DNA from 3 places in the Ideonella azotifigens genome. Region 3 is predicted to be linked to each of the others. Evidence: predicted binding sites of a transcription regulator. Region 3 holds the regulator's gene; each other region holds the start of a gene.
What was found. The regulator LexA, encoded in region 3, represses DNA repair genes until DNA is damaged. The targets are predictions, from matches to a motif close to ACTGTATNNNNATACAGT.
Positions count from the first base shown of each region.

Region 1: a site for LexA is predicted at 1,798-1,815, ahead of dinB (DNA polymerase IV). Genes of this name have one in related genera too.
Region 2: a site for LexA is predicted at 1,549-1,566, ahead of imuA (translesion DNA synthesis-associated protein ImuA). Genes of this name have one in related genera too.

Region 1 covers NZ_JAJNKD010000006.1:301,585-304,856, reverse strand. Annotated here, with positions in the region: gene LRH25_RS15745 (GAF domain-containing hybrid sensor histidine kinase/response regulator) at 1-1,592, opposite strand, end outside; gene dinB (DNA polymerase IV) at 1,827-3,116, shown strand; gene LRH25_RS15735 (YbaN family protein) at 3,123-3,272, opposite strand, start outside.
Region 2 covers NZ_JAJNKD010000005.1:871-4,142, forward strand. Annotated here, with positions in the region: gene LRH25_RS12610 (lipase secretion chaperone) at 1-308, opposite strand, end outside; gene LRH25_RS12615 (esterase/lipase family protein) at 311-1,258, opposite strand; gene imuA (translesion DNA synthesis-associated protein ImuA) at 1,637-2,578, shown strand; gene LRH25_RS12625 (Y-family DNA polymerase) at 2,514-3,272, shown strand, end outside.
Region 3 covers NZ_JAJNKD010000005.1:186,854-190,125, reverse strand. Annotated here, with positions in the region: gene LRH25_RS13495 (esterase-like activity of phytase family protein) at 1-516, shown strand, start outside; gene LRH25_RS13490 (asparaginase) at 615-1,574, opposite strand; gene lexA (transcriptional repressor LexA) at 1,645-2,316, shown strand; gene LRH25_RS13480 (helix-hairpin-helix domain-containing protein) at 2,370-2,708, shown strand; gene LRH25_RS13475 (MFS transporter) at 2,821-3,272, opposite strand, start outside.

The sequences.
Region 1 (3,272 bases), on a different contig from region 3:
GTGCCGATGAAGCGCTCCACCCCGGCGGTGCGCCCTTCCGCCAGCCGCCGGCTCAGCAGTTCCAGGCTGCCGCTGATGGCGGCCAGCAGGTTGTTGAAGTCGTGCGCGATGCCGCCGGTCAACTGGCCCACCGCCTCCATCTTCTGCGACTGCCGCAAGGCCTCGTGCGCCGCGGCGAGTTCGGCTTGCGCCTGTTTCTCGACCGTGACGTCACGACCATAGGCAAACACCAGCTCGCCCTCGGTGGCGGTGTGCCAGGAAATCCAGCGCAGCGAGCCGTCCTTGTGAAGGTAGCGGTTCTCGAAGCCGGTCAGGTTGCGCTTGCTGAGCGCGGCATCCAGTCCGGTCTGGGTCAAGCCAGCGTCCCCGGGCCAGACGAAGGCCACGAAGCTGCGGCCTATCACCTCTTCCGGCCGGTAGCCCAGGATCGCCGTCCATGCGGGATTGACGTCGCGGAAGACGCCGTCGGCCCCGATCACCACAAGCAGGTCGCGCGAATTGCGCCACACCCGGTCGCGCTCCTCGGTGCGGGCCACCACCTGCTGCTCCAGCGAGGCGGCCAATTGCCGCAGGTCTTCCTCGGCCCGCCGCCGCTCCACCGCGCTGCGCGTGCGCTCGGCCACCTCGCGAATCAACGCCAGCTCCTCCTGGGGCCACTCGCGGGGCTGCGCATGGTTCAGGTACAGCAGCGCCACCAGCCCGCCCTGCTCGGTCACCGGCATGTTGACCAGCGCGTGCGCGCTGATCGCCTTCAGCGCGCCAGCGGTGGCGGCGGTTCGCGGGTCCAGGTCGGCGTTGCTGACCACCACGGTGCGGCCGGCCTTCAGGTCCTCGATGTAGGAGCCATAGTCCCGGAAGTGCAGCACGCCGGCCAGGCTGCGGATGCCGGGCGCATTCCAGTCGCGCTCGATGCTGATGGTCTCGTCGGCCTTGCTGACCGTGCCGTAGCCGGCGCGGCTCACTCCCAGCGCGCGGCCCAGGATCTCAGCCGCGGCAAACGACAGGTCCGAAGGGTCGTCCAGCTCACGAAAGCGCTCGGCCAGCGCCACCAGCACGTTCTGCCGCGTGTCGCCGCTGCGCAGCGCGCTCACCGCCTGCAGCCGGTCCGTGGTTTCGATGCACACGCCGAACAAGCCGGCCACCTGCGCCGCTTCGTCCCGCATGGGCGTGTACGAGAAGTCGAAGCTGGCGTCCCTGACCACACCGTCCCGGTCCAGCCCGACGGTGAAGCCGTCCATGTGCACCGCCTCGCCGGCAAACACCTGTTCGAACAGCGGCGCCAGGTCGCCCCAGGCTTCTTGCCAGACCTGCGCACTGGGCCGGCCCAGCGCAGCCGGATGCTTGCGGCCAAGGATGAGTGCAAAGGCGTCGTTGTAGAGCCAGGTCTGCTGCGGCCCCCAGGCCAGGAACATGGGCTGGCGGGCGGCCAGCAGCACGCCCAGCACCGTCTTCAGCGACTGCGGCCAGCCGGCAGCCGGGCCCAGCGGCGTGGCGGCCCAGTCGAAGCCGCGCACCAGGGCGCCCATCTGGCCGCCGCCCGGCAGGAAGTCAAAGGCTGGCGCCTGTGCGCCCGGGTCAAGCTGGCCAGCCAATGGCGTCTCCCAGGGCCGCGTGTCCCGCGGCATGCAGATGTGAACGAGGTCCGGTGGCGCGGCAGTCGTGCCGTCCCGCGCGCCGGATGCCTGCCCGGGACCATACCGCAACAAGCTGGCGACCCCACGTCAGACGACACCGCTTCGCAAGCCGCCGGCAGCGATGCCGGCAGGCGGCGGCGGGGTGTCGGGGCGCAGTCAAAAGACTGATAATCCATCCAGTTGTTGCCCACCATGCCTGCCAACCCGACACCGCCACGCCGGCTCATCGCCCACCTCGACATGGACGCGTTCTACGCCTCCTGCGAGCTGCTGCGTTACCCGGACCTGCGCGGCGAGCCGGTGGTGATCGGCGGCGGCCGGCGCCACCAGCCCGAACCGCAGCCCGACGGCACGCGGCGCTACGCCAGGCTGGCCGACTACGCCGGCCGCGGCGTGGTCACCACCGCCACCTACGCCGCCCGGGCCTTCGGCGTGCACTCGGCCATGGGCCTGATGAAGGCCGCCGCGCTGGCGCCACAGGCTGTTTTGCTGCCCACCGATTTCGATCTCTACAAGCGCTGCTCGCGCGCTTTCAAGGCTGCCGTGGCCGAGCTGGCGCCGGTGATCGAGGACCGCGGCATCGACGAGATCTACATCGACCTCACCGAGGTGCCCGGCGCGCAGGACACCATCGGCCACGACCCGCTGGGCGGTGCCCGCGCGCTGGCCCGCGAGATCAAGAACAACGTGCAGCGCGCCACCGGCCTGACCTGCTCCATCGGCGTGACGCCAAACAAGCTGCTGTCCAAGCTGGCCTCGGAGCTGGACAAGCCCGACGGGCTGACAGTGCTGACGCTGGACGAGATCCCGACCCGCATCTGGCCGCTGCCGGTGCGCAAGCTCAACGGCATCGGCCCCAAGGCCGGTGCCAAGCTGGCGGGGCTGGGGCTGGAGACGCTGGGCCAGCTGGCGCAGTGCGAGCCCGAGTGGCTGATCGAGCGCTTCGGCCAGAGCTACGGCGCCTGGCTGCACCGTGCCGCCTGGGGCCGCGACGAGCGCCCGCTGGTGACCGACAGCGAGCCCGTTTCGATGAGCCGCGAGACCACCTTCGACCGCGACCTGCACGCGGTGCGCGACCGCAGCCAGCTCTCGGCCATCTTCACCGAGCTGTGCCGGCGCGTGGCCGAGGACCTGCAGCGCAAGGGCTACGTCGGCCGCACCGTGGGCATCAAGCTGCGCTTTGACGACTTCAAGATCGTGACCCGCGACCTGACGCTGCCGGCCAACACCGCCGACTTCGCGAGCATCCGCCAGGCCGCGGGCCAGTGCCTGAAGCGCGTGGACCTGCGCCGCCGGCTGCGCCTGCTGGGCGTGCGCGTGGGCAACCTGCATCGCGCGGATCTGCCGGAGCTGCCTTCGCGCCGCAGCACGCGCGCGCCGGCCCGCCCTGGCCGTCCAATGCCGAAACCCGCGGCCACCACGATGCTGGTCGCCCGCGAGCCAGGATTGTTCGACGACCTGCCGGACGAAACGGCGAACTGAAGCGGCTCAATCCGCGCGCGGCGGCCGGGTCGGCAAGTGCCAAAGCCACAGCGCCACCAACGCGCAGGTGATGCCCGGCGTCCAGCGCCAGATCGGCGATGGAATCGTCCACCAGGCCCACAGCGAGCTGGCGCTCATCATCACCGTGGCCAGTTG
Region 2 (3,272 bases), 190 kb from region 3:
ATGTCGGGCTTCAGCGTGCCGCCGCCGTCCACTGTCCAGCCGCCATCGGGCTGGCTGTTGCGCAGCGGGCCCTGTACGTACAAGGCCTGCTGCAAGGCCTCGATGCTGCGCGGCGCGCCGCTGGCGGCGTCGGCCAGCGGCACGGGCGAGTTCGGCGCCACGCGCAGCGGCGCCGTGCTGTCCTGCCGCGTGCCGGCCAACACGGCGCCCGCACCGTCCTGGCCGGCATGCAGCGCGAGCACCAGGGCCGCGCCAGCCCCGGCGGCCAGCAGCCCTGCGACCAGCGGCCGGCGCAGCGTCGAAGCCATGCTCACAGCCCTGCGGTCTTCAGCCGGTTGGCCTGGCCGCGGTAGAAGGCCACCGGGTCTTGCGAGAACAGGCCGCGCAGGCCGAAGGCCTGGTTGATCTCGTCCAGGTGGTTCCAGCTGTAGTTGTCCTTCAGCACCGTGCCCCAGTGCGAGGAACACTGGCCGACCAGGCCGTCGCTGGCGCTGCCCTTGAAGCTGACGGAGGTCAGCGCCAGCAGCGCGTCGCTGATGTCCAGCGGGTTGGTCAGCACCCAGTTGCCGCCCACCGAGTAGTAGCGCACGCCGTTCACCAGCTCAGGGCCTGAGCCACAGCTGCTGGTGGGCTGGCCGGCCGGGTACTTGGCGTTGAAGGCGGCGCTGCCGGCGGTGGTCAGTGAGTTCATCGCCGCTTCCGAGTCCTGCGGCATGCCCGGGTTGCCCGAGAGCAGGCTGATGACGGCGGCAAAAGCGTCGAACACCGCAGCCACCCATGCCGTGGTGCCGGTGGCGGTGGTGCCGGCCTTGATGTCGTCGGCCACCGGGCTACCGGTGTGCGGGCCGCCCACGCTGGTGATGGAGGCGACCAGGCTGGGCGCGACGGCGGCCACGTAGCGCACCGTCGGGCCGCCATGGCTGTGGCCGATCAGGTTGAACTTCTGGTAGCCGTAGCTGGCCTGGTAGCGCTTGATTTCGGACAGCAGTTGCTCGCCACGCACCTCGGTCGAATTGGCCGCCGAGACCTGCGAGACGATGACCTTGGCACCGCCAGACTGCAGCGGCGAGACGATGCCGTACCAGTAGTCGATCGGGCCGATGGCGTCGAAGCCGAACAGGCCGTGCACCAGCACGATGGGGTACTTGGTCTGGGTGTAGGTGTCGGCGGCCTGTACCGTGTTCGGCAGCACGGTGGTGGCCAGGCAGGCGGCGGCGATCAGGCTTTTGGCAAGGGCAGGGGCGAGGCGTTTGGTCATGCGTGTCTCCAACTGGGTTTGAGATTCCACGCTCTGAAGTCAGGTCCGAGGGACCGCTGGACGCTGCGCTTGCCGACGTGGTGGGGCGCATTACAGAACGACCGTGCTATTTCTCTTCCAGGTGTCTTCCCGAGGGATGTGCCCAGTCGCAACTCGTGCTCCGGGGGCATGGTTTTGCCCTGGCGGAGACGCAGCTGGCGGGCCTGGCAAGCCGCTCACTGACCCACCCGGTCAGGCGCTTGGCCGTGCGATCCATCACCGCCGCCGAGGTCGGGAATTCGCTTCTTGATACTGGATGCGTGTACAGTGTTTTGACACCGCCTGCCGTTCGCGGGTGTTTCCAGCCTTCCCCGCCCAAGCCCCTCCGGTTTTTCCCTGATGCCAGCCGCCGCCATCGAAGAATTTGTCCTGCGGGCCTTGCCCGAGCCGGAAGACGATGGCCCTTCGGCGGCCGCGCGACCGGCCGCAAGCGACAAGCCCAACCCGCTGGACACCCTCTGGCGCGGCAGCGAATGGGCCCGCGCACCGGCCAGCAATTGGCCCAGCGGCCATGCCGCGCTGGACGGCGAGCTGCCCGGTGGCGGCTGGCCAGGCCATGGCTTGACCGAGCTGCTGCAACCGCTAGAAGGCGTGCTGGAGTGCCGGCTGCTGGCGCCTGCGCTGCAGCGCATCATGGCTGCGGGCAAGCCGGTGGTGCTGGTCGGCACGCCGGTGCAGGGCCGCCTTGCGTTGGCTCCGCACCTGGCCGGCTGGCGCCAGGCCGGGCTGGATGAGCGGCAACTGGTCTGGATACAGGCCGAGACCAGCGCCGAGCGCCTGTGGTGCGCCGAGCAGCTGCTCAAGGCCAATGCCTGTGGCGCGCTGCTGGCCTGGCTGCCGCAGGCCAGGCCGGAGCAGATGCGCCGCCTGCAGGTGGCTGCGCTGGGCCACGAAGGCCCGGCTTTCCTGTGTCGCCATGAGCGGGCGGCCGAGCAGGCTTCGGCCGCGCCGCTGCGGCTGCTGGTGCGGCCGGGTGAGGACTGGTCGCTGGCGGTGCGGGTGCTCAAGCGCCGCGGTCCGCAGCACGAGGGCTGGCTCTCGCTGCCTGCCGTGCCGGCCGCGATGGCCGGGCTGCTCACGCCGCGGTTGCGGCAGCCGCATCTGCTGTGGCCGCAGCGCCCGGGCAGCGTGCCGGCCGGCGTGGCCGCGGCCGGTGTGCTGGCTGAGCCCGGTGTGCTGTCCGCCGCTTCGCTGTTGTGTGACGAGGAGCCTGCCGATGCGCATGTCCATGCTCTGGGCCGCGCTGCTGTTGCCGCCGCCGCAGGCGTTCGAGGCGAATGAGCCGGGGGGCGGGGAGGCGCTCGCGCCCACGCCGCCGCTGCTGAGCCTGCCGCGCGGGCTGGCGCCGTCGCGCTCGCGCGAGCCCGTTGGCACGCCCATTCCCGCGGAGGAACAACTGCGCCGCCAAGCTGAAGCGCTGCAGGGCTTGGCGCAGTGGGCGCTGCAGTTCACGCCGCGCGTGGCGCTGGCCGATGGCGAGGCGGTGCTGATGGAAGTGGCCGGCAGCCTGCGCCTGTTTGGTGGCCAGCGGGCGCTGCGCTTGCGCGTTCGAGCGGGTGCGCGCGAAATGGGCGCGCAGGCCGTGGGCTGGGCCGGAACCGGACTGGCCGCGCTGGCGCTGGCTCGCGCCGGCGTGCAGCAAACCACTGCGCAGCCGCTGGCCGAACGGCTGGACCCGCTGCCGGTGGCCACGCTCAGCGCGCTGCGCCCGCATGCGCTGACGCTGGCGCAGATCGGCTGCCCGCGCCTGGGGGATGTGCGTCGCCTGCCGCGCAGCGGCCTGGCCCGCCGGTTCGATGCGGCCATGCTGCAGGCGCTGGACCAGGCCTACGGCGTGCAGCCCGAGGTGCATGCCTGGCAGGCGCTGCCGGCCAGCTTCCGCGCCCGCATCGAGTTGATGCAGCGGGTGGACCAGGCCCCTGCGCTGATGGGTGGCGCGCGCCGCCTGCTGCTGCAGCTCTGCGGCTGGCTGGCC
Region 3 (3,272 bases):
GTGAAGACCGGCGCGACCCACGAATACGCCTACGACAACCACCTGGCCGCCACCAACAAGAACTACAACAGCAGCGAACTGCTGGCGCTGAACAACCACGAATTCCTGGTGCTGGAGCGCGACGGCAAGGGCCTGGGCGATGGCTCCAAGGCGGTGATCAAGCAGATCTGGAAGCTCAGCCTGGCCGGTGCCACCGACATCAGCGACCTGAGCGGCGCCGCCAACCTGCAGCCGTTTGCCGTCACCAAGACGCTGTTCCTGGACATCGCCGCCACGCTGATGGCCGCCGGCTTTGCCGACACGCAGATCCCCGCCAAGCTTGAAGGCATGGCCTTCGGCGACGACGTGGTGATCGACGGCGTGACCAAGCACACCCTCTACATCGCCAACGACAACGACTTCCTCGCCAACGTAGGCGGCCTGGACAACCCGAACCAGATCTTCGTCTTCGCCTTCGACGAAAACGACCTGGGCGGCTCGCCATTCGTGAACCAGGTCTTCAAGCCGGCTCAGTGAGCCCGAGGCGGCGCATCACGCGCCGCTCGGTATCGTTTGACAGCTGACAGCTGAGCGCCGATGCGGGGCCACCCGCATCGTTTTTTTTCATGGGCGCATCAAGCGCCTGCGCCCTCGCCCACCAGCAGGCGCAGCAGCAACTCCACCCGCGCCTTGGCCGGTGTCAGCTCGGCGGCGCTTGGCAATGCGTCGGCCGGTGCACCGACCACGCCGCCGCCCAGGCAGCGGCTGGCCCGCAGCACAGCCACGCCCTGTGCGACTGCCTTGCACAAAGCAAGCTCCAGCGACTGGTGCACCGTGCCGTTGCCCGTGCCCTGCACCACCAGCCCGCGGCAGCCCAGTCCGAGCAGCGCCTCGACCAAGGTACCGTCGCTGCCGGCATGACTGGCGAGGATCTCCACCCGCGGCCACTCGGCCACCGGTGCCTGCCAGCGCGCCGGCAAGGCCTCGTCCGTCGGCCAGGGCCGCAAGGGCTTCAGCACGCCTTCTTCGATCAGCGCGAGCGGACCGGCATCACCAGAGCTGAACGCATCGACGCGGTAGCCGTGCCACTTGCGCACATCCAGCGCCCCATGCACCCGGCCGGCCAGCACCGCGAGCACGCCGCTCACACCAGGCCTGGCGGCCACCGTCACGGCGTCCAGCAGGTTCTGCGGCCCGTCGGCCAGCAGCGCGGTCGCCGGCCGCATCGCCGCGGTCAGTACCACCGGCTTGCTCGGCGCCAGCGTGCGCTGCAGGAACCAGGCGGTTTCCTCCAGCGTGTCGGTGCCATGGGTGATGACGATGCCGGCCACATCGGGCCGCGCGAGATGTCGTTCAACGGCTAGCGCCAGTTGCTGCCACACGGCGTGCGTCATGTCCTTGCTGTCGAGCTGCACCAGTTGCTCGGCCTGCAGCGAGAAGCGCGACAGCGCCGGCACCGCGGCCGGCAGTTGCGCCACGCCGATCTGCCCTGCGGTGTAGCCGACGTTGTCATCGGCCCGGCCGGCCTGGCCGGCGATGGTGCCGCCCGTTCCCAGCAACACCACATGGGACACGGCCACTGATTCGTTTTGCATTTTGTGGAAGTCTGGATAAAAATACAGATACTGGATACAACCTCAGCCCGCCCGCGCTGGCTGCAAGCTCATGGACAGTCCCAAGCTCACCGCCCGGCAGCAGCAGATTCTCGACCTGGTGCAAACCACCATCGAACGCACTGGCGCCCCACCCACGCGGGCCGAAATCGCCACCGAGCTGGGCTTCAAGTCGCCCAATGCGGCCGAAGAACATCTGCAGGCGCTGGCCCGCAAAGGCGTGATCGAACTGGTGGGCGGCACGTCCCGTGGCATTCGTCTGCAGAGCGGCACTTTACGCGCGCTCAACGAGGCGCGCGGCAAGCAGTTTTCGCTGCCCTTGCCCAGCCTGGCGCAGCTCACGCTGCCTTTGGTTGGCCGCGTGGCCGCCGGCCACCCCATCCTGGCGCAGGAGCACATCTCGCAGACCTACCTGCTCGAAGCCAGCCTGTTCCCCAGCCGGCCTGACTACCTGCTGAAGGTCAAGGGCATGAGCATGCGGGACGCCGGCATCGTCGACGGCGACCTGCTCGCGGTGCAGAAGACCAGCGAAGCCCGCAACGGCCAGATCGTCGTCGCCAGGCTGGACGATGAAGTCACCGTCAAGCGCTTCCAGCGCAGCGCAGGGCTGATCGAGCTGCTGCCCGAGAACCCGGACTTCGAACCCATCCAGGTCAGGCCAGGCGAGTCCTTCGAGATTGAAGGCATTGCGGTGGGCCTGCTGCGTCAGAACATGATGTTCTGACCCCGCTGGCCGGAGGTATTCCTGCAGGCGAGCCCCCGACGAGGTCAAAACCCATGAGCGCGATCAAGAGCCCAAAAGCTGCCTCCGCAGCCGATTGCCAGCGGCTGGAGCAGCTGCCCAACGTGGGCCCGGCGATGGCCGGCGACTTGCGCGCGCTGGGCATCCTGCATCCGGCCGAACTGGCCCGGCACGACGCGCTGCAGCTTTACCGCCAACTGGAGAAACTGACCGGCAAGCACCAGGACCCTTGCGTGCTGGACACCTTCATGGCGATTGTCGATTTCATGCAGGGCGCCGCGCCCCGGCCCTGGTGGGACTACACCGCGCAGCGCAAGCAAGTGCACGGCGAGCTGCACCCGGCGCCGCGGCACGCGGAACCACAAGGCTCATGAGAAAACGCAGGGCCGCCCCAAGTTTTCTCATCCCCCTCGGGGGGCCTGACGCGAAGCGGCAGGTCTGGGCGCGCTCTCAGGCCGCGGCCTGACAGCGCAAACCGACCCCGCGTCAAACCGGTGCCGTCTCGGGCTGCAGGCGATCCCGCTGTGCGAGCGCCGGGAACAGCTTCCACCACAGCGCCACGACGAGCAGCGTGCCGAAGCCACCCAGCAGCACCGAGCCAACCGGCCCGAGCAGGGCCGCGGTGGCGCCCGATTCGAACTCGCCGAGCTGGTTGCTGGCGCCGATGAACACCGAATTCACCGCGCCGACCCGGCCGCGCATGTCGTCAGGCGTCTCGAGCTGCACCAGTGACTGGCGAATCACCACGCTGAACATGTCGGCCGCGCCGCTGATGGCCAACACCACAAAGGCGAACCAGAACGAGGTTGCCAGCGCGAACGCAATGGTCGCAAAACCAAAGACCGCCACCGCGCCCAGCAGCCAATGCCCGGCCCGGCTGGTGATGGGCATGCGCGAAAGCCATACGCCGATGATGACGGCGCCCAGCGCAGGCGCCG